4 regions of the Micromonospora sp. AMSO12t genome follow, and region 4 is predicted to be linked to each of the others. Evidence: riboswitches for the same ligand, from Rfam matches in the RefSeq annotation. Region 4 holds a riboswitch; each other region holds the start of a gene.
What was found. A riboswitch is a leader RNA that binds a small molecule or an ion and turns the genes downstream of it on or off. The one in region 4 is predicted to bind cyclic di-AMP.

Region 1 (3,747 bases), on a different contig from region 4:
GCTCTTCGCGGCCGCCATCGTCGCCTTCGGGCGGTGGCGTGGGCTGGCCGCGCTGGGCGGCCTGGCGGCGAGCTTCGCCATCCTGCTGACCTTCGTGCTGCCGGGCATCAGCGCCGGGAACCCGCCCCTGCTGGTCGCGGTCGTCGGCGCCGCTCTGATCATGTTCGTGGTGCTCTACCTGACCCACGGCGTGACGGCGCAGACCTCGGTCGCCGTGCTCGGCACGCTGGGCAGCCTGGTGCTGACCGGTGTCCTCGGCACGATCGCCACCGCCGCGACCCACCTGACCGGGTTCGGCTCCGAGGACGCCACCACGCTGTCGATGTACCAGGCCGACGTCGACCTGCACGGGCTGCTGCTGGCCGGGATCATCATCGGCTCCCTCGGCGTGCTGGACGACGTCACGGTGACCCAGGCCGCCACGGTCACCGAGCTGGCGCACGCCAACCCCGGGCTGTCCCGGACGCAGCTCTACCGGGCGGCGACCCGGGTCGGCCGGGCGCACATCGCCTCGACGGTGAACACCATCGTGCTGGCGTACGCCGGCGCCTCGCTGCCGGTGCTGCTCCTGCTGACCGCCGACTCGCGGGCGGTGACCCAACTTCTCACCAGCGAGTTCCTCGCCCAGGAGATCGTCCGCAGCGCGGTCGCCACCCTGGGCCTGATCGCCGCCGTGCCGCTGACCACCGCGCTGGCGGCCCTGGTGACCACGGCCGGCCGACGCGGCGGGGACGCGACCGACCGCGCCGCCACCGCGCCCGCGCCGACGCCCCGGCCGGCCACCGACCGGTCCGAGGCGCTGGAGGCCCTCAGCGGGCCGCGTGGGGACACGCCGTCCGCCGCTCCCGCCGGATGGCCCGATGGGCACAGAAGTACGGACACCGCATGGTGACGCTCCTCAGCGTGACCGAACAGGACGTTCGTCCTGATAAATGCGTCACTGGTCACCGTCCGCCATTACGAAATAACGCATTTAGTCGGCTTAGGGACGTAGATCCCCGGGAGCGTTCTCGGGTAACCTCGCTGCCGGTCACCGCCGAAGGCGCGCAGCGGCGCCTGCGGTGCCGCCGCCCAATCGCCGCGAGGCGAACCGGGGACCCAGGTACGTGGGGTGAATCCGCGACAGCGGTAGGGGCCACTTCCGCCCCGAACCCGTCAGCTAACCCGGTCGGCGGTCGACGGAAGGGAAAACTGTGACGGCACCCCTACGCCGCTGGCTGACGCCCGTGGTGGCCGTACTCGCCGCTCTGGCGGTCTTCGCCGGGCCTCTCCCGGCGGCGGCCGCGCCCACCCCGCCCAAGCCCTCCGGGCACGGGGACGACGAGCCCAAGCTGCTCGACGACCTCATCGAGGCCCGGAACCGGTCCTACGTGCAGGCCAAGGCGAAGCTGGCGAAGTCGAAGAAGCGCCAGCTCGAACTGGCCCTGGAGGTCTCCCGGGCGCAGGCCGAACTGAACGCGCTGGCTCCCCAGGTCAGCCAGATCGCCGCCCAGTCCTACCGCACCGGGCGGATCGGCGCGGTGTCCATGCTGCTGGACACCGCCAGCCCCGACTCGTTCGTCAAGCGCGCCGCCGCCCTCGACGAGCTCAACCTGGTCAACTCCAAGAAGCTCGCCGAGGTGAACGCGGTCAAGGACCGCGCCGAGCAGGCCAAGCTGGCGCTCGACACCGAGGTCCGCGAACAGCAGAAGCTGACGAACGAGATGGCGCGCGGCAAGCGGGAGGCGGAGAAGGCGCTCGCGCTGGTCGGCGGCAGAGGGCTGACCAGCGGCAAGGTGGTCGCCACCTCGCCGGTGGCGAAGATCGCGCCGGGGCGGGCGGCCGACGGCGACTGGACGCCGCTGTCACCCACCGAGGCCGACCCCACCACCTCCGGCCGCATCACCGCGCGCACCCTGCACATGTACAAGGAGGTCAAGCGGGCCGGCTTCAACCGGTTCGTCGGCTGTTACCGCCCCGGCGGGCCCTACGAGCACCCGAAGGGCCGGGCCTGCGACTGGTCGCTGCAGAAGAGCGGCTTCTCCCCCTGGCACAACGACGACACCTACATGTACGGCAACAACCTGACCGCGTTCCTGGTCCGCAACGCCGACCGGCTCGGCGTCTACTACGTGATCTGGAACAGACAGATCTGGTTCCCGGCGACGGGCTGGAGCTCCTACAGCGGTCCGTCGAACCACACCGACCACGTCCACGTGTCCCTCTGGTAGGCACGCACGCGCGCGGCACAGCCGAGAGCGCGGACAGGGCCGCCCCGCCGAACGCGGGGCGGCCCTGTTTCGTCGTACGGACCCGCCCGCCAGGGCGGTGACAGGCGGGCGGTGGGTGGGTGGTTGTTCAGGCGAGCGCGGCGCTGGCCGCCGCCTCCGGCGCGTCGGCCGCAGCGGCGGGCACCTCGGCCACCGTCCGCACCTCGCCGGCGGTCAGCCGGTACGACATGCCGACCACCCCGCAACGGCCGGCAGCCACCTCCGCGGCGAGGACGGCGGAGCGGCCCAGCATCGCCTCGACGGTGTGCGCGATGTGGATGTCGACGATCCCGTCGATGTCGTCCACGCCCTCGGCGGCGGCCCGGCGCAGGCTGGGCACCACGGCGTCCACCACGGCGCACAGGTGCCCGACCGGCGGGGTGCCGGTGGCGGCCGCCGTACGCGCCGCCTGGACGGCCCCGCAGGAGTCGTGCCCGAGCACCACCACCAGCGGCGTGCCCAGGACCGTGACGGCGTACTCCACGCTGCCCAGCACCTCGGGACCGATGGTGTGCCCGGCGGTGCGGACCACGAAGAGGTCACCGAGGCCGCGGTCGAAGATGATCTCGGCGGCGAGCCGGGAGTCGGAGCAACCGACGATCACCGCGAAGGGGTGCTGCCCGTCGGCGACCGCGGCGCGGTGCCCGGCGTCCTGGTTGGGGTGGCGCGGGGCGCCGGTCACGAACCGCCGGTTACCGGCGTGCAGCTCGGCGAGCGCCTGCTCGGGACTCGCGGGGACGGCGAACGCGGTGCCGACGTCGGCCGGGGTCCCGCCCGTGGCCGGCGCCGGGAGCGTCCGCTCCGGGCCCGGTTGGGTTCCTGGCGATCCGGGACGACTCATCCCACACCTCGCTACCTCACGTGAACGGCCTGGTCACCCGGGCCGACGCTGGACGCGGGCTGCCACCACCGTCACACGCACTGCAAGATACGTCAAGGGATGCGTGATATGCATTTCATATGTCCGGCGGCCCGATGCGACGGCGGCCGGGCCTCCGCGCGTCCCTCGGCCGCGAGGGCGCGCAGGAAAACACGAAGCAGGGGCCATACGATGGCGGGCATGGCGACGACAGGGGAGAACGGGAGCACCCGCAACTGGACCTTCCTCACCAACCACGGGCACGTGCTGCTCGCCATCGCCCGCAACCCCACCGCCCGGCTCCGCGACGTCGCCGACGAGGTGGGCGTCACCGAGCGGGCCGCGCAGGCGATCGTCGCCGACCTGGAGGCCGGCGGCTACCTGAACCGCACCCGGGTGGGCCGACGCAACGAGTACACGCTCAACCCCGCCGGGCGGTTCCGACACCCCGCCGAAGCGGACCGGCAGGTCGGCGCCCTCCTCGCCCTCTTCGCCGACGACCAGGAGCCGGCCGAGGCCAGCGAGCGTTCCTGACGAGGGGTCCGGGCGGCGGCACGCCGCTCCGGCCCTCGGCGGTAATCTCACCGCGTGCGCGAGAGTTTCCGACCGGGCGGGACCGGGCCGGCCCGCCGAGGCGGG
Region 2 (4,653 bases), on a different contig from region 4:
GAAGTTCGTCGTCGTCGGCCGCCCGCAGGTCGAGTCGATCGAGGTACGCCCGGAGCCGGCGCACGGGCGGGCCAACCCGACCGTGCTCTACACGCCGACCTGGACGGGGCACAACGCGGACGCGAACTACTGCTCCCTGCCGGTGGCCGAGACGCTGCTGCGCCGGCTGCTCGACCGGGGCGCGACGGTGATCCTGCGGGCCCACCCGTACACCTCGCAGAACCCGGCCTCCGCCCGGCAGCTGGGCCGGCTCACCGAACTGCTGGCCGCGGACCGGGCCCGCAGCGGCCGGCAGCACGTCTTCGGGGCCGCCGCCAGCCGGGAGCTGACCCTGACCGAGTGCGTGAACCGCTCGGACGCGCTGGTCTCCGACGTGTCCGGGGTGATCTCCGACTACCTCTACTCCGGCAAGCCGTACGCGGTGACCGACATGGTGGACTCCGGCGACCGGTTCCCCGAGCAGTTCCCGCTCGCCGGGTCGGGCTACGTGCTGCGGCGCGACATGGCGAACGTGGACGAGGTGCTGACCGCGCTGCTGGACACCGATCCGCTGGCCTCGGCGCGGTGGGTCACCCGGAGCCGCTACCTGGGCGACTTCCCCGCCGAGTCGTACGCCGAGGCGTTCCTGGAGGCCGCACGGCGCCAGCTCGACGAGGGCTGGAAGACGCCCGCCCCGCGCACGGGCGGCGCGACCGGCCTGCCGCTCGACCCGGACGAGGCGACCCTCTCCCCCGCCACCTGACGCACCGGCCGGGAGGCACACCGGTCGCGACGGCGGATCTCCGGGTCGGGCCGTTCGCGGGGCACCGTCAGCGGTACGGCTCGACGAGGTCCAGGACCGCTTCGGGGGCCTCGACGTGGGCGTTGTGCCCGAGGCCGGGCAGGGTGGCGACCGGCACCCCCAGCTCCGTGAGCTGGGCGTCGGTGACCATGGGGTCGTGCTCGCCGCGGGCCAGCAGCACGGGCACGTCGGTCGCCGCCAGCAGGGCGGGCAGGTCCGGCGCGCCCACGCCGAACGCGGCCGGGTCCATCGCCAGCCGCCAGCGGCCGTCGACCTGCCGCAGCCCCGCCTCCACCACGGGGTGCTCCGGGGCGAAGAGCCCGGTCAGGCCGGCCACCCGCAGGTAGCGGCGGGCCGCCTCGTCCCGGCTGGCGAACCAGGTCACCGGCCGGGCCGCCAGCTCACCCGCCTTGGCCAGCTCCGCCGGCGACCAGACGGCCTTGATGCCGAGCCCGACGACGGCGTCGACGGGCAGCCCGGCGCCCCGGGCGGCCAGCGCCAGCCCGACCACCCCGCCGAGGGAGTGCCCCAGCACGACGAGCCGGTCCCCCGCCGCGAGCCCCGCGCCGATCCGCGCGGCCAGCCCCGGGAAGGAGTACTCCGGCAACGGCGGCGACCAGCCGTGGCCGGCGAGGTCGGGCGCCAGCCACCGCCCCGCCCACCGACGCTCCAGCAGCGGCGCCCAGGGCAGCCACACGTCGCCGGTCGCGCCCATGCCGTGCAGCAGCAGAAGCACCCTCCGGCCGTCCCGCTCACCCGACTCATCGACCATGGGCGCAGTGTGCCACCCGTCGGACGCCGCGGGCGAGGGCCGTGACCCGGACACGACATCGGGCGCCGACCCCCCGGGTGGGGAGCCGACGCCCGACGGCGTCGCTCAGGCGGAGTAGCCGCGGGTGGCGGCCCAGTTCGCCAGGGCGATGGTGCTGATCCAGTACGACGCGGTCGCCGGGTTCGCCGAGTCGGCGATCTTCACCAGCCGCCCCTCGTCCTGGTAGCCGACCACCGCGATGTAGTGGCCGCCGGGGAAGGAGTGCCAGCCGCCGTCGGTGTCCGTGGCGCTGCCGGCGACGTTGACCACGACGCCCCGCCCGTCGGTGATGGCCGCGACGACGTCGGCCTGGAGCCGGTCCATCTGGGCCGGGGTGGCGGCGCCACCGGGGATCATCCGGGTCCGGTACGGGTCGCCCTTCACCGTCGCGTTCAGCACCCGGGTGGTGTCCTGGGCCGAGTCGGTGCCCATCTGGTCGGTGCCCAACTGGGCACCGAGGGCGTCCTGGCTGCGCGCGATGCCGGCGGCGCTGAGGGCGTGCCGGACGGCCGCCGGACCACAGTTGTAGAAGGTGGTCTGGGCCTGGTAGTCGTAGTCCAGGCTCTTGGCGGCCGGAGGCTTCGGCGGCTCCGGCTTGCGGGTCAGGTCCGGGTCCGGGGCGGCGCTGGACGCGCTGGCCGACGGGGCGGCGCTGGACGCGGCCGGGGCGGCGCTGGACGGGGCGGGCGCGACCCGGGCCTGGCTGCGCGAGGCCGACGCGTCGTCCCGCAGTTCGGTCGCGGCCACCGGGGCCTGCGCGGCGGCGGGGGCCTCGTCGGTTCCGGCCAGCAGCGCGACCGTGCCCGACGCCAGCACGAGCGCCGCGGCGGACGCGGCGGCCAGCTGGTACGGACGCTCGGACGTGAGGCGACGCAGCTGTCGCTTGAGGTGGTGCTTCACGGTTTCCTCCACGGGCTCGGGGTGAGCGGCCGTCGGTCCGCGCCGAGGGCAGGGCGGACCGACCGCGCGGACGGGCGTCCGGGCGGGTGGTGGGCCACTCAGGGGATGCGCCCGGGACGCCGGGCGACGGACGGTGACCGGTGGGTCAGCTCATGACCTGCGGGCGGACGAGCGCGGTCACCGCGGCGCCGTGGAGACGGCGGCACAACCGAGGGGTGTACGGGTGTGGCATGACGATGGAACTCCTTCCGACACCGCCGACCGGGTTAGCTGACGGATTCGGGCGGGAAGAACGCCCTACCACGGGCCCACGGCCCACGGATTCACCCCAACGAGCACTGGGTCCCCGGTTCGTCGTTCACGATTAGGCGGGTCGGCGCGGCGTCGCCTCTGGCGATCGGGTACCGCACCGGACGCGCCGACATTACTGGCCGGTCCGCGCCCTGCCAACCCCGTCCCACCTGCCTAAACCTTGATCGGCAGACAATTTTTGCGGGCACTTCGCCACTGACGCGACTCAATGGGACGACCGTTTCTGCGCGCACCTCCGGGCGACAACGGGACAAGTGGCGGACATCGGCGCCGAAACCCCGGCAGGAATCGACCGGGCCGCGCCCGATGACCGGTTCGCCGACGTGGTGACCGGCGTCACCGAAACGGCCGGGATTTCGTCGGCGGACACTCCGGTCGCCGGGGCGCTCAGCGCGAGTCGGCGTACGTCGGCCGGTGGCCGTCCTGCGGGTCGGCGGCCCGGGGGCGCGGCACGGCGTTGCCCCGGTCTCCCGGCGCCGCCCCGGGGCCGCCGGGGTCCTGCCCGGCGCCGTCCCCGCCCCGCGGCGCCCGGGCCGACCTGCGCGGGGTGAGCAGCCGCATCATCGGCGTCTCGACGAGACGGTGCAACAGGCCGGCCAGGGCCAGGTTGACCAGCAGGAAGCCGAGCACCACCGCCAGCCCCGACCAGCCGGTGAAGCCGACACCCCAGTCGCCGGTGAGCCGCAGGACGGTGATCATCACGAGGACGTGCACCAGATAGAAGGCGAAGGAGACCTCGCCCAGCCAGATCATCGGCCGGGACCGCCACGGCGAGCGCCGCCCGCGCACGTCCGCGTCCGCCGCCGCGGCGATGACCAGGATGTACGCGACCGAGAGCAGCGCCGCCCACAGTTCGGCGCGGACCCACTGCGCGGCGACCACCCAGGTCGCCACGAAGAGCAGGCTGGCCAGCGGCAGGCCCGGCCCGCGCCACCGGCCACGCCGCATCAGCTCGGCGGCGGCGACGCCCATCCAGAACTCCAGCGACCGCACCGGCGGGAAGATCTGGGTGAACCACCAGCGGCTCTCCTCGGGCACCAGCGCCTGGGCCGGCCAGAGCGCCAGGATGAGCAGCGGCACCGCGACCACGACGGCCCACAGGGCCCACGGTCGGGCCCGGCGGATCAGCGGCAGCGCCAACGGCAGGCAGAGGTAGAAGAAGAACTCGCAGGACAGCGACCAGCTGACCGTGTTGATGCTGTAGAAGTGGCCCGGCCGCGGGTCCCACGCCTGGAGGAGGAACAGGTTCTCCACCGCGACGAACCGGTCCACGGGGTCGGCGAACCAGGCCGCGACCGCCAGGGCCGCCACCCACAGCACCACGTGGCTCGGCCAGATCTTGGCCACCCGGCGCCGCCAGAACGCCCGACGGGTGTCGGTGGGTCGGGCCGACCAGACCAGCACGAAGCCGCTGAGGATGAAGAAGAACTGCACGCCCGACAGCCCGAGTGCGAAGGCCCAGTCCACGACGGCCTTCTGGCCGGGCTCGGCGATGATGCCCATCGTCGCGACGTGGAACCCGAAGACGAGCAGGGCGGCGACCCAGCGCAGCCCGGTCAGCGACGGCAGGCGGCTGGCCGGGGACGCGGGCCGGGCGGCGGGCGCGACGGTCGCGACGGTCGCGGCGTCGTTCATGCCGGCATCCCGACGATCCGCAGGGTCACCAGCACGTACGTCTCCTCCTCGACCCCGTCCTCAGGCGCCCCGAGGGGCCCGTGGCGGTCCGCCGGTCGGCGCCGCCCCGCCGGGCACCCTACCCGCCGGGCCTGAGGCTCTGTTCCGTCCCGTCCGCGAGTGCCCGTTCTGTCCCGTGGGGGAGTCCCGTTCCTCCCGTCCCTCCGTGACCGTT
Region 3 (4,653 bases), on a different contig from region 4:
CGAACCCGTCCTGGTACCCGATCGTGCAGGGCTCCTCGGCGGAGCGGTCGATGAAGACCTCGCTGCGTACGGGCGGCAAGAACACCCTCAACATCTACCTGGGTGAGCTGAGCAACGGCCTGCTCGGCTGGGCGACCTTCCCGACCCGCAACCTCAACAGCATGGACGGCGTCGTCGTGCTGAGCGAGTCGCTGCCGGGCGGCACCGCCACCAACTACAACCAGGGCGACACGGGCACCCACGAGGTCGGCCACTGGCTGAACCTCTACCACACCTTCCAGGGTGGCTGCTCCGGCTCGGGCGACAGCGTCAGCGACACCGCTGCCGAGGCGTCGCCGGCCTCCGGCTGCCCGACCGGGCGGAACACCTGCACCGCCCCCGGCGTCGACCCGATCACCAACTTCATGGACTACAGCTACGACTCCTGCATGTACCAGTTCACCGCCGGGCAGGCCAGCCGCATGCTGACCGCCTGGAACGCGTACCGCGCGGCGTAGTTACGCCGTACGACTCCACCGGTGCCGGCCTCGCTCGACGGGGCCGGCACCGGCGTCTGTGCGGCCGGGCACGCGGGGGTCGGGCGGTGGTCACGGTGCGGCGCCCCGGAGGGGGACGGCCCGGGGCGCCGCACCGCGTCTCAGGCGGCGGGGCGGGCGGCGTGGTCGCCGACGCGCCCCGACCGGGTCTCGGGCACCAGCGCGGTGCCGGCGTCAGCCGCGCGGGGGTCGAGCCACACCTGGACGGCGGGTCGGCCGTGCCACTCGCTGGCGCCGCCCGCGACGCCGGACTCGCGGCGGGCCAGCATCGCCACGTCGACGGTGAACTCGAAGACCCGCCAGTCGACCTGCGGCGCGGCCCGGTGGCTGCGGGCCAGCCGGGCGACCCGCGCCGGGTCGGTCACCGGCCGGGCGTGGCCGGCGACGTAGGCTTCGTCGTCGCTCTCCTCGGGCGGGAACGAATGCAGCGCGTAGCGGCCGTCGCGCTCCAGGTCGCGCCGCTTGGGCGAGTCGACGACGAAGCAGAAGAGCCCCTCGTCGGTGATCACCGGGGACACCGGGTGCACCCGGGGACCGCCGTCGGCGCGGACGGTGGCCAGGTAGCCGAAGCCCGGCCCGTACTGCTGCATGAGGAGGCGGATCCCGTCGGCGAGGCGGGGCTCGTCGGCGGCGAATTCGGACCAGGAAGCCATGCCGGCATTCTATCGAACAATTGTACGAAGATGCACTCCGACACGCAGGTCACGCGTGTCGGTCGCTAAGGTGTGCGGATGCTGCTCTCCGACCGCGACCTGGCCTCCGAGATCGAGGCGGGAACGCTCGCGCTGGAGCCGTTCGAGCCCGCGCTGGTGCAACCGTCCAGCATCGACGTACGCCTGGACAAGCTCTTCCGGGTCTTCAACAACCACCTCTACACCCACATCGACCCCGCGCAGCAGCAGGACGACCTCACGTCGATGGTCGAGGTGCCCGAGGGCGAGCCGTACGTGCTGCATCCGGGCGAGTTCGTGCTCGCCTCGACGCTGGAGGTGATCACGCTCGGCGACCAGCTCGCCGGCCGCCTGGAGGGGAAGAGCTCACTGGGCCGGCTGGGCCTGCTCACCCACTCCACGGCGGGCTTCATCGACCCGGGCTTCTCCGGTCACGTGACCCTCGAACTGTCCAACGTCGCGAACCTGCCGATCACCCTCTGGCCGGGCATGAAGATCGGTCAGCTCTGCATCTTCCGGCTCTCGTCGCCGGCGCAGCACCCGTACGGCTCGGCCGTCTACGGCTCGCGCTACCAGGGGCAGCGTGGCCCGACCCCGAGCCGCTCCTGGCAGCACTGGCGCACCTGGCCCACCCGCTGACCCGACCTGCGAGCGCGCGGAGGGCCCCCGCCGGGCAGGGACCCTCCGCGCGCCTCAGCCGGGTCGGCCGTAGCTGTGGATCGGGCCGTCGTCGACCTTCTTCATCTTGATCGGCACCCCGGCGCGGGAGGCGTGCACCACCCAGCCCCCGCCGACGTACATGCCGACGTGGTGCAGGTCGCTGTAGTAGAAGACGAGGTCGCCCGGGCGCAGCTCGCCCCGGCTCACGGACGCCGTGGCCCGGCGCTGCTGCGCGGCGTTGTGCGGCAGCGACACCCCCGCCTTCGCCCAGGCGGCGAGCATCAGGCCGGAGCAGTCGTACGAGTTCGGCCCCTCGGCGCCCCAGACGTAGGGCTTGCCGATCTGTGCGCAGGCGAACTTCACGGCGGTGCCCGCCGGGCCGCCGGGATAGCCGGCCGGGCAGGGGGCGGGACGCAGCGGCCCGCCGCCGCCGTTGCCGTAGACCCGCAGCCGTAGCTTCTGCAACCGGTCGATCTCGGCGTTGATCTGCTTCTTCTTCGCCGCGAGCTGGGCCTCGGTGCGGCTGAGCTGGACGACCATCTCGTCCAGCGGCGCCTTCTTGGCGGCCAGCCGGTCGCGCAGCTCGGCGACCTGCCGCACGTCCTGCTGCTGGTGCTGGGCGAACTGGTCGAGCAGTTCGAGCTGCCCGATCATCTCGCTCGGTGAGCGGCTGCCCAGCAGGGCGTTGACGGCGGAGACGTTCTCGCCCTTGTAGGCGCGGGCTGCCAGCGCGCCGACCTTCTCCATCGCCTGGTCGACCTGCTTCTCCAGCGGCCCGATCTGCGCGGCGAGCGCGTCGGCCTGCTTCCGCCTGGCGGCCAGGTCCTGGCGGGTGGCGTTGTGCCGTTCGATGATCGGTTCGAGCTTGTTCCAGTCCTCGTCGATCTGCCGCTCGATCTCGGCGACCGTCGGTTCGGCGTGGGCCGCCGTGGCGCCGCCGGTCAGGACGACGGCGAACGCGGCCAGGGCGGCGAGGGCGGTGGTGCAGCGGTACCAGCGTGGGCGCGGCGCAGCCGTCACCGGGTCGGCGAGGGCCGACCGGGCCGACGGTGGCCGCGGGGCATGGTGTGCCACCGGGCTTCGTACTCCTTCTTCCGTACCGCCTACCGGGTTAGCTGACGGGTTCGGGCGGGAAGGGGCGCCCTACCGCAGGACTGCGGATTCACCCCGGGGAACCTGGGTCCCCGGCTCGCTCGGGAGCGACTCGGCGGTGTCGGACCGTCACCGCCCTGGTTGGACGGAATGTCACCGGCCGACGAATGACCAGAGTAGAGACGACCGTTATCGATCCGCAACCCTACGGGCAGTGACACTCCGTACCCACCCGGATCGGGCGGATCCGCAACCCGGGCGACGAAGATTTTCTTCCTTCTGAAGTGTCTGACGGAAAGGTATTGACCAGAGGCGGCGGACGGGGCGAAGGTGACCCCACCTTTGCCCGTCCGAACTGGGGGTCTGATGCACCTGTCAGCGACATCGAGGAGCAGACGCGTCCTGCTGGCCGCCGCCGTGGCCGCCGCCATGGCGGCGACGCCGCTCACCGCCGCCGGATCCGCCGCCGCGGCAGCGCCGGTGAACGACCGGCAGCAGCAGTACGCCGCCGCGGCCGCCGAGTACGGCGTACCGGAAAGCGTCCTGCTCGGGGTCTCCTACCTGCAGTCCCGCTGGGACACCAACGCCGGCACGCCGAGCACCAGCGGCGGCTACGGACCGATGCACCTCACCGACGCCGAGCACGTCACCGCCCTCGCCGGCGGCACGCACCACGACGAGGGCACCGAGGACCCGCGCGGCGACGACTCCCGCCCGTCCCTGGCCGAGGCGGGCGAGCCGCCGGCCGCCACGCCGCCCGCCGAGGCCGCGCTGCGGACCGTCGACGCCGCCGCCGAGTTGACCGGCGCCAGCGAGGAGTCGCTGCGGACGGACGTCACGGCGAACATCCGGGGCGGCGCGGCGCTGCTGGCCGCGTACCAGAAGGAGATCGGCGCCCCGGTCGGCGCCGGCACCGACCCGGCGGCCTGGTACGGCGCGGTGGCCCGGTACTCCGGCGCGGACAGCGCCGACGCCGCGGCGGCCTTCGCCAACGAGGTGTACGCCACCATCGCCACGGGCGACAGCCGGGTGACCGACGACGGGCAGCGGGTCACGCTGGCCGGCCGGGCGGTCCAGCCGGACCGCTCCTGGCTGGACCGGCTGCGCCTGCGCAAGCTCGCCCGGCCGGACGGGCTGGAGTGCCCGAGCGACATCTCCTGCGAGTGGATCCCGGCGCCGTACGAGAACTACGGCCCCACCCTGGGCGACTACGGCAACCACGACCTGGGCAACCGTCCCACCCAGCAGAAGATCGAGTACATCGTCATCCACGACACCGAGGGCTACTTCGGCCCCAGCGTCAACCTGGTCAAGGACCCGAAGTGGGTGGGTTGGCACTACACCCTGCGCTCGGTGGACGGGCACATCGCCCAGCACATCAAGACCAAGAACGTCGGCTGGCACGCCGGCAACTGGTACGTGAACGCCAAGTCCATCGGCCTCGAACACGAGGGCTTCGCCGGGCACGGCACCTGGTACACCGAGGCGATGTACCGCACCTCCGCCAAGCTGGTCCGCCACCTGGCGCGGGCGTACAACATCCCGCTGGACCGCAACCACATCATCGGGCACGACAACGTCCCCGGCACCGTCGCCGCGAACGTGCGCGGCATGCACTGGGACCCGGGACCGTACTGGGACTGGTCGCACTACTTCGACCTGCTGAAGGCGCCGTTCAAGTCGACCGGCACGCA
Region 4 (4,653 bases):
GGCGCATGATCGGCCGGCGGGGCCGGCTGGCCTCGTGGACGGTGGTGGGCGATCCGGCGCAGACGGCGTGGACGGGGGATCCCGAGGAGCTGAACCGGGCCCGGGACCAGGCGTTGGGCCGGCGCAAGCGGCACCACTTCACCCTCACCACGAACTACCGCAACTCGGCGGAGATCTTCGCGGTGGCGGCGGCCGAGATCCGCCGGCTGCACCCGGACCTGCCGCTGCCCCGGGCGGTGCGCTCCACCGGCGTCGACCCGGTCGCGCTGTCGGTGCCGCCGGCGGAGCTGGAGAGCGCCGTCGTGGCGGCGGCCGACGCGCTGCTCGCCGAGGTCGAGGGCACGGTCGGGGTGATCACGCCGGTGCCGCGCCGCGACGAGGTGGCCGGCTGGCTGGGCGGGCTCGGCACGCCGCGTTTGCAGGTGGTGACCAGCCTGGAGGCCAAGGGCATGGAGTACGACGGGGTCGTCCTCGTCGCTCCGGGCGAGATCCGGGCCGACCCGGGGTCGGGGGTGCGGACGCTCTACGTGGCGCTGTCCCGGGCCACCCAGCGGCTGACCACCGTCGACCCGATCGGCTGAGCCGCCGTTACTTGCATACATAGCGATGTGAGCATAGATTGAACGCGAATCCGGACGCCTGACGGAGGGTGGGCGCGTGGGCGCAGGTCATGACCACCATCACGGGTCGGTGGCGAATGCCGCGCACCGCCACCGGGGCCGACTCTGGGCGGCGTTCGGGCTGCTCGCCGGCCTCATGGTGGTGGAGGCGGTGGCGGCCTTCCGCACGGGGTCGCTGGCCCTGCTGAGCGACGCCGGGCACATGTTCACCGACGTGCTCGGCATCGGCATGGCGCTCGCGGCGATCGCCGCCACCCGGCGGGCGGGCGCCGACCCGCAGCGCACCTTCGGCCTCTACCGGCTGGAGGTGCTGGCCGCACTGGCCAACGCCATGCTGCTCTCCGGCGTCGCGGTCTACGTCGTGATCGAGGCGGTGCGCCGCTTCGGCGACCCGCCGGAGGTGCTGGCCGGCCCGATGCTGGTGGTCGCCGTGCTCGGCCTGCTCGCCAACATCGGCGCCTTCGCGCTGCTGCGCTCCGGGGCGAAGGAGAGCATCAACGTCCACGGCGCGTACCTGGAGGTGCTCGGCGACCTGCTGGGGTCACTCGGCGTGATCGGGGCCGCGCTGCTGATCGCCACCACCGGCTGGTGGTGGGCGGACCCGCTGGTGGCGGTCGCGATCGGGGTGTTCATCCTGCCGCGCACCTGGCGGCTCGGGCGGGCCGCGCTGCGCATCCTGGTGCAGGCCGCGCCGGAGCACCTCCAGGTGACCGCGGTGCACGACCGGCTGGCCGCCGTGCCCGGCGTCGCCGAGGTGCACGACCTGCACGTCTGGACGCTCACCTCCGGCATGGAGGTGGCCTCGGCGCACCTGACCATGGCACCCGGCGCGGAGGTCGGCGCGGTGCTGGGCGCCGCCCGGGCCGCGCTGCACGACGACTTCCACATCGAGCACGCCACGTTGCAGATCGAGCCCGGAGCGTCGCGCGGGGCCTGCGGGTCGGTTGAGTGGTAATGAGGACAACCTTAAATCTGGGAGAGTATTGTGCGCTTATGCCGGATTTGACTGCTAGTGGACGTACACCCTCCGTCACCTGCGCTGCATCAGTCACACCGGCACCGGTAGGCTCGGCTTCGGCCTCCGCCAGGCGGCACCCACCGGTGCCGGCGGTGGCCGCCGCCTAATCGCCCGGCGGGGCGAACCGGGGAACCATGTTCGTGGGGTGCATCCGCGTCAGCGGTAGGGATCTTCCGTCCCGAACCCGTCAGCTAACCCGGTCGGCGGCTGACGGAAGGACACGTGAATGCCAGTGATGGCACCTGTACGACGACCTGCCGCCCGGACGGCGGCCCTGATCGCCACGATGCTCGCCCTCGGCGCCGCGGTGGCCCCGGTCACCGCCGCCCCGGCGGCGGCCGCCACCCGGGCCGGCCTGCTCGCCGCGGCCCCCGGCCAGGACGAGGAGGGCGGCACCCCCGCCCTGCGGGCCCAGTTGGAGGCCGCCAGCAAGGGCTACCTCGACGCCAAGCGCGCCCTCGACACGTCGGCCAAGCGGCAACAGCAGCTCGCCGCGCAGCTCAAGACCACCGAGGTCGAGCTGGCCGCGCACACCGCCAAGGTCGGCGAGATCGCGGGGGCGGCCTACCGCACCGGCCGGCTCAGCGTGGCGTCCGCCCTGCTCAACAGCAGCTCGCCGGACGGCTTCATGGACCGCGCCGCCGCCCTCGACGCGGTGGCCGCCAAGGAGGACCGGGCCCTGCGCGAACTCCAGGAGACCCGAGACCAGGCCACCCGCACCAAGCTCGCCCTGGACGGCGAGATCCGGGAGCAGCGCAAGCAGGTCACCGTGATGGCCAAGCGCAAGGAGCAGGCCGAGCGGGCGTTGACGGTCGCCAACCGCGAGCAGCAGCAACAGCGGCAGCAGTCCACGGGGGCGGGCACCTCGCCGGGCGGCACCTCCAGCAAGACGGCGAAGGCGGCCCCGCGCAACTCCGACGGCTCCTGGCCGCGCGAGTCGTGCAGCGTCAACGACCCCACCCCCGCCAACGGCTGCATCACCCCGCGCACCCTGCACGCGCTCAACCAGGCCAAGGCGGCGGGCTTCACCCGCTACGTCTCCTGCTACCGCCCCGGCGGCTCGGGCGAACACCCGAAGGGCCGGGCCTGCGACTTCGCGGCCCAGAAGGGCGGCTTCGGCGGCGACGCCACCGGCGGCGACCGGACGTACGGCAACAACCTGTCGGCGTACTTCGTGCGCAACGCCGACCGGCTCGCCGTGCTCTACGTGATCTGGTACAGGCAGATCTGGCTGCCCAGCAGCGGATGGAAGTCGTACAGCGGGGCCAACGGCGACCCGTCCAGCGACCACACCAACCACGTGCACCTGTCGGTCTACTGACGCCCGCGCCCCGGTGCCCCGCCCGTCGCGGGTCACCGGGGGCGCGACGGCCACCACGGCCGGGACCGTCCGGCGGTCAGTCGGCCGGCGACCCGGGCGGGCTCGTGTCGAGGGCCGTGGCGAGGCGGGCGGCCAGCCCGAGGTGGGCGGCGCGGGTCTGGCGGAACGCGTAGCCGAAGAGCGGCGCGGGCGCGGCGAGGGTGATCTCGACCTCGATGCGGACCACGCCGTCGGGCTCCGCCCGCAGCCGGGTGTGGTTGCGCACCGTGGTGGCAGGCCACTGCCGGGCCACGGTGACGATCTCGTCGGCATCGTCGACGAGGACGTCGGCCCGGTAGGTGATCGGCAGGCGCACCGGCCCGGCGGCCAGTCGATCGGTGATGTCGTAGCTGGCCCGCGCGCCAGGACGGGGCGGCACCCGGCGGACCCGGACGATCAGCGGGTGCAGGTCCTCCTGCCGGGTGGGGTCGGCGAGCAGCGCCGCGGCGTCCGGGAGGGAGCAGCGCGCCTGGACGGTGTAGCTGAAGGAACTTCGCCTGAGCACGCCGTCTCCCCAGCGTCGGTGGTCGCCCGATCGTCGCGCATGCCGGGCGCCCTGGCAACGCCGCGCCGATCCCGCCCGGAGTCCGGACGCCCGGCCGCCGACCACACTACGGTCAGCTGGTGGATGGTCACGGCACGTGTCGACCGGCGGAGGATGGGCGCATGAACGGGTACGACGGATGAGCGGGCACGTGATGGTCTTCGCGCCCACGCCCCGGCTGACGGTGACCGTCGACCAGCCCAGCGAGGCGCCGGAGCTGCACCTGCACCCCGGCGGGCAGGGCGTCTGGCAGGCCCGGATGGTGATGTCGCTCGGGGTCGACGTGGTGCTCTGCGCCGCCCTCGGCGGCGAGATCGGCCAGGTGCTGGAGCCGCTGCTGGTCAGCGAGGGGGTGCACCTGAAGGTGGTGGTCCGCGACTCCGGCAGCGGCGGGTACGTGCACGATCGGCGCGAGGGCTCCCGGCAGGAGATCGTGGACGTGCCCGGCCAGCCGCTCAGCCGGCACGAGCTGGACGAGCTCTACAACCTGGCGCTCGGCGAGGGGCTGCGCGCCTCGGTCAGCGTGCTGAGCGGGCCGAACGAGCCGTCCCTGGTCCCGGCCGACCTCTACCGGCGGTTCGCCGCCGACCTGGGGGCCAACGGCAGCCGGGTGGTGGTCGACCTCTGCGGCGAGCACCTCGACGCCGTGCTGGACAGCGGCGTCTTCTTCCTCAAGGTCAGCCACGAGGAGCTGATCGCCGACGGCCGCGCCGACGGCGAGGACGAGGAGCAGCTCACCCGGGCCCTGTACGACCTGCACGCCGGCGGCGCCGAGAACGTGGTGGTGAGCCGGGCCGACAAGCCCGCCCTCGCCCTGGTCGACGGCGAGGTCTTCGAGGTCGAGATGCCCCGGCTGGAGGCGGCCGACCCGCGCGGGGCCGGCGACTCGATGACCGCCGGGGTGGCGGCCGTGGTGGCGCGCGGCGGCGACGTGCGCACCGCGATCCGTACCGGCGCGGCAGCCGGCGCGCTGAACGTGACCCGGCACGGCCTGGGCACCGGCCGGCTCGACTCGATCACCGGCCTGGTCGACCGGGTGCGTCTCGTACCGGCCGGCAGCCGGCCGCAGGAGCGGACCAGCCCCGACGAGCTGGCCGAACGGGCGGCCGAG

Region 1: linked by a shared signal. The riboswitch ahead of F6X68_RS31270 (hypothetical protein) and the one ahead of F6X68_RS24020 (hypothetical protein) in region 4 are both predicted to bind cyclic di-AMP.
Region 2: linked by a shared signal. The riboswitch ahead of F6X68_RS15795 (C39 family peptidase) and the one ahead of F6X68_RS24020 (hypothetical protein) in region 4 are both predicted to bind cyclic di-AMP.
Region 3: linked by a shared signal. The riboswitch ahead of F6X68_RS12025 (NlpC/P60 family protein) and the one ahead of F6X68_RS24020 (hypothetical protein) in region 4 are both predicted to bind cyclic di-AMP.

What each region holds. Positions count from the first base shown of each region.
Region 1 is NZ_WAAS01000405.1:242-3,988, forward strand. Features, by position in the region: partial or broken gene F6X68_RS31265 (YibE/F family protein) at 1-892, shown strand, start outside; cyclic di-AMP (ydaO/yuaA leader) riboswitch at 1,059-1,190, shown strand; gene F6X68_RS31270 (hypothetical protein) at 1,194-2,210, shown strand; gene F6X68_RS31275 (carbonic anhydrase) at 2,338-3,090, opposite strand; gene F6X68_RS31280 (MarR family winged helix-turn-helix transcriptional regulator) at 3,301-3,642, shown strand.
Region 2 is NZ_WAAS01000091.1:15,235-19,887, forward strand. Features, by position in the region: gene F6X68_RS15785 (CDP-glycerol glycerophosphotransferase family protein) at 1-742, shown strand, start outside; gene F6X68_RS15790 (alpha/beta fold hydrolase) at 810-1,553, opposite strand; gene F6X68_RS15795 (C39 family peptidase) at 1,659-2,504, opposite strand; cyclic di-AMP (ydaO/yuaA leader) riboswitch at 2,733-2,873, opposite strand; gene F6X68_RS15800 (acyltransferase) at 3,192-4,439, opposite strand.
Region 3 is NZ_WAAS01000059.1:9,208-13,860, reverse strand. Features, by position in the region: gene F6X68_RS12040 (zinc metalloprotease) at 1-497, shown strand, start outside; gene F6X68_RS12035 (pyridoxamine 5'-phosphate oxidase family protein) at 638-1,189, opposite strand; gene dcd (dCTP deaminase) at 1,268-1,846, shown strand; gene F6X68_RS12025 (NlpC/P60 family protein) at 1,901-2,941, opposite strand; cyclic di-AMP (ydaO/yuaA leader) riboswitch at 2,954-3,087, opposite strand; gene F6X68_RS12020 (N-acetylmuramoyl-L-alanine amidase) at 3,326-4,653, shown strand, end outside.
Region 4 is NZ_WAAS01000203.1:6,517-11,169, forward strand. Features, by position in the region: gene F6X68_RS24010 (AAA family ATPase) at 1-581, shown strand, start outside; gene F6X68_RS24015 (cation diffusion facilitator family transporter) at 658-1,575, shown strand; cyclic di-AMP (ydaO/yuaA leader) riboswitch at 1,729-1,860, shown strand; gene F6X68_RS24020 (hypothetical protein) at 1,874-2,959, shown strand; gene F6X68_RS24025 (SRPBCC family protein) at 3,036-3,503, opposite strand; gene F6X68_RS24030 (1-phosphofructokinase family hexose kinase) at 3,682-4,653, shown strand, end outside.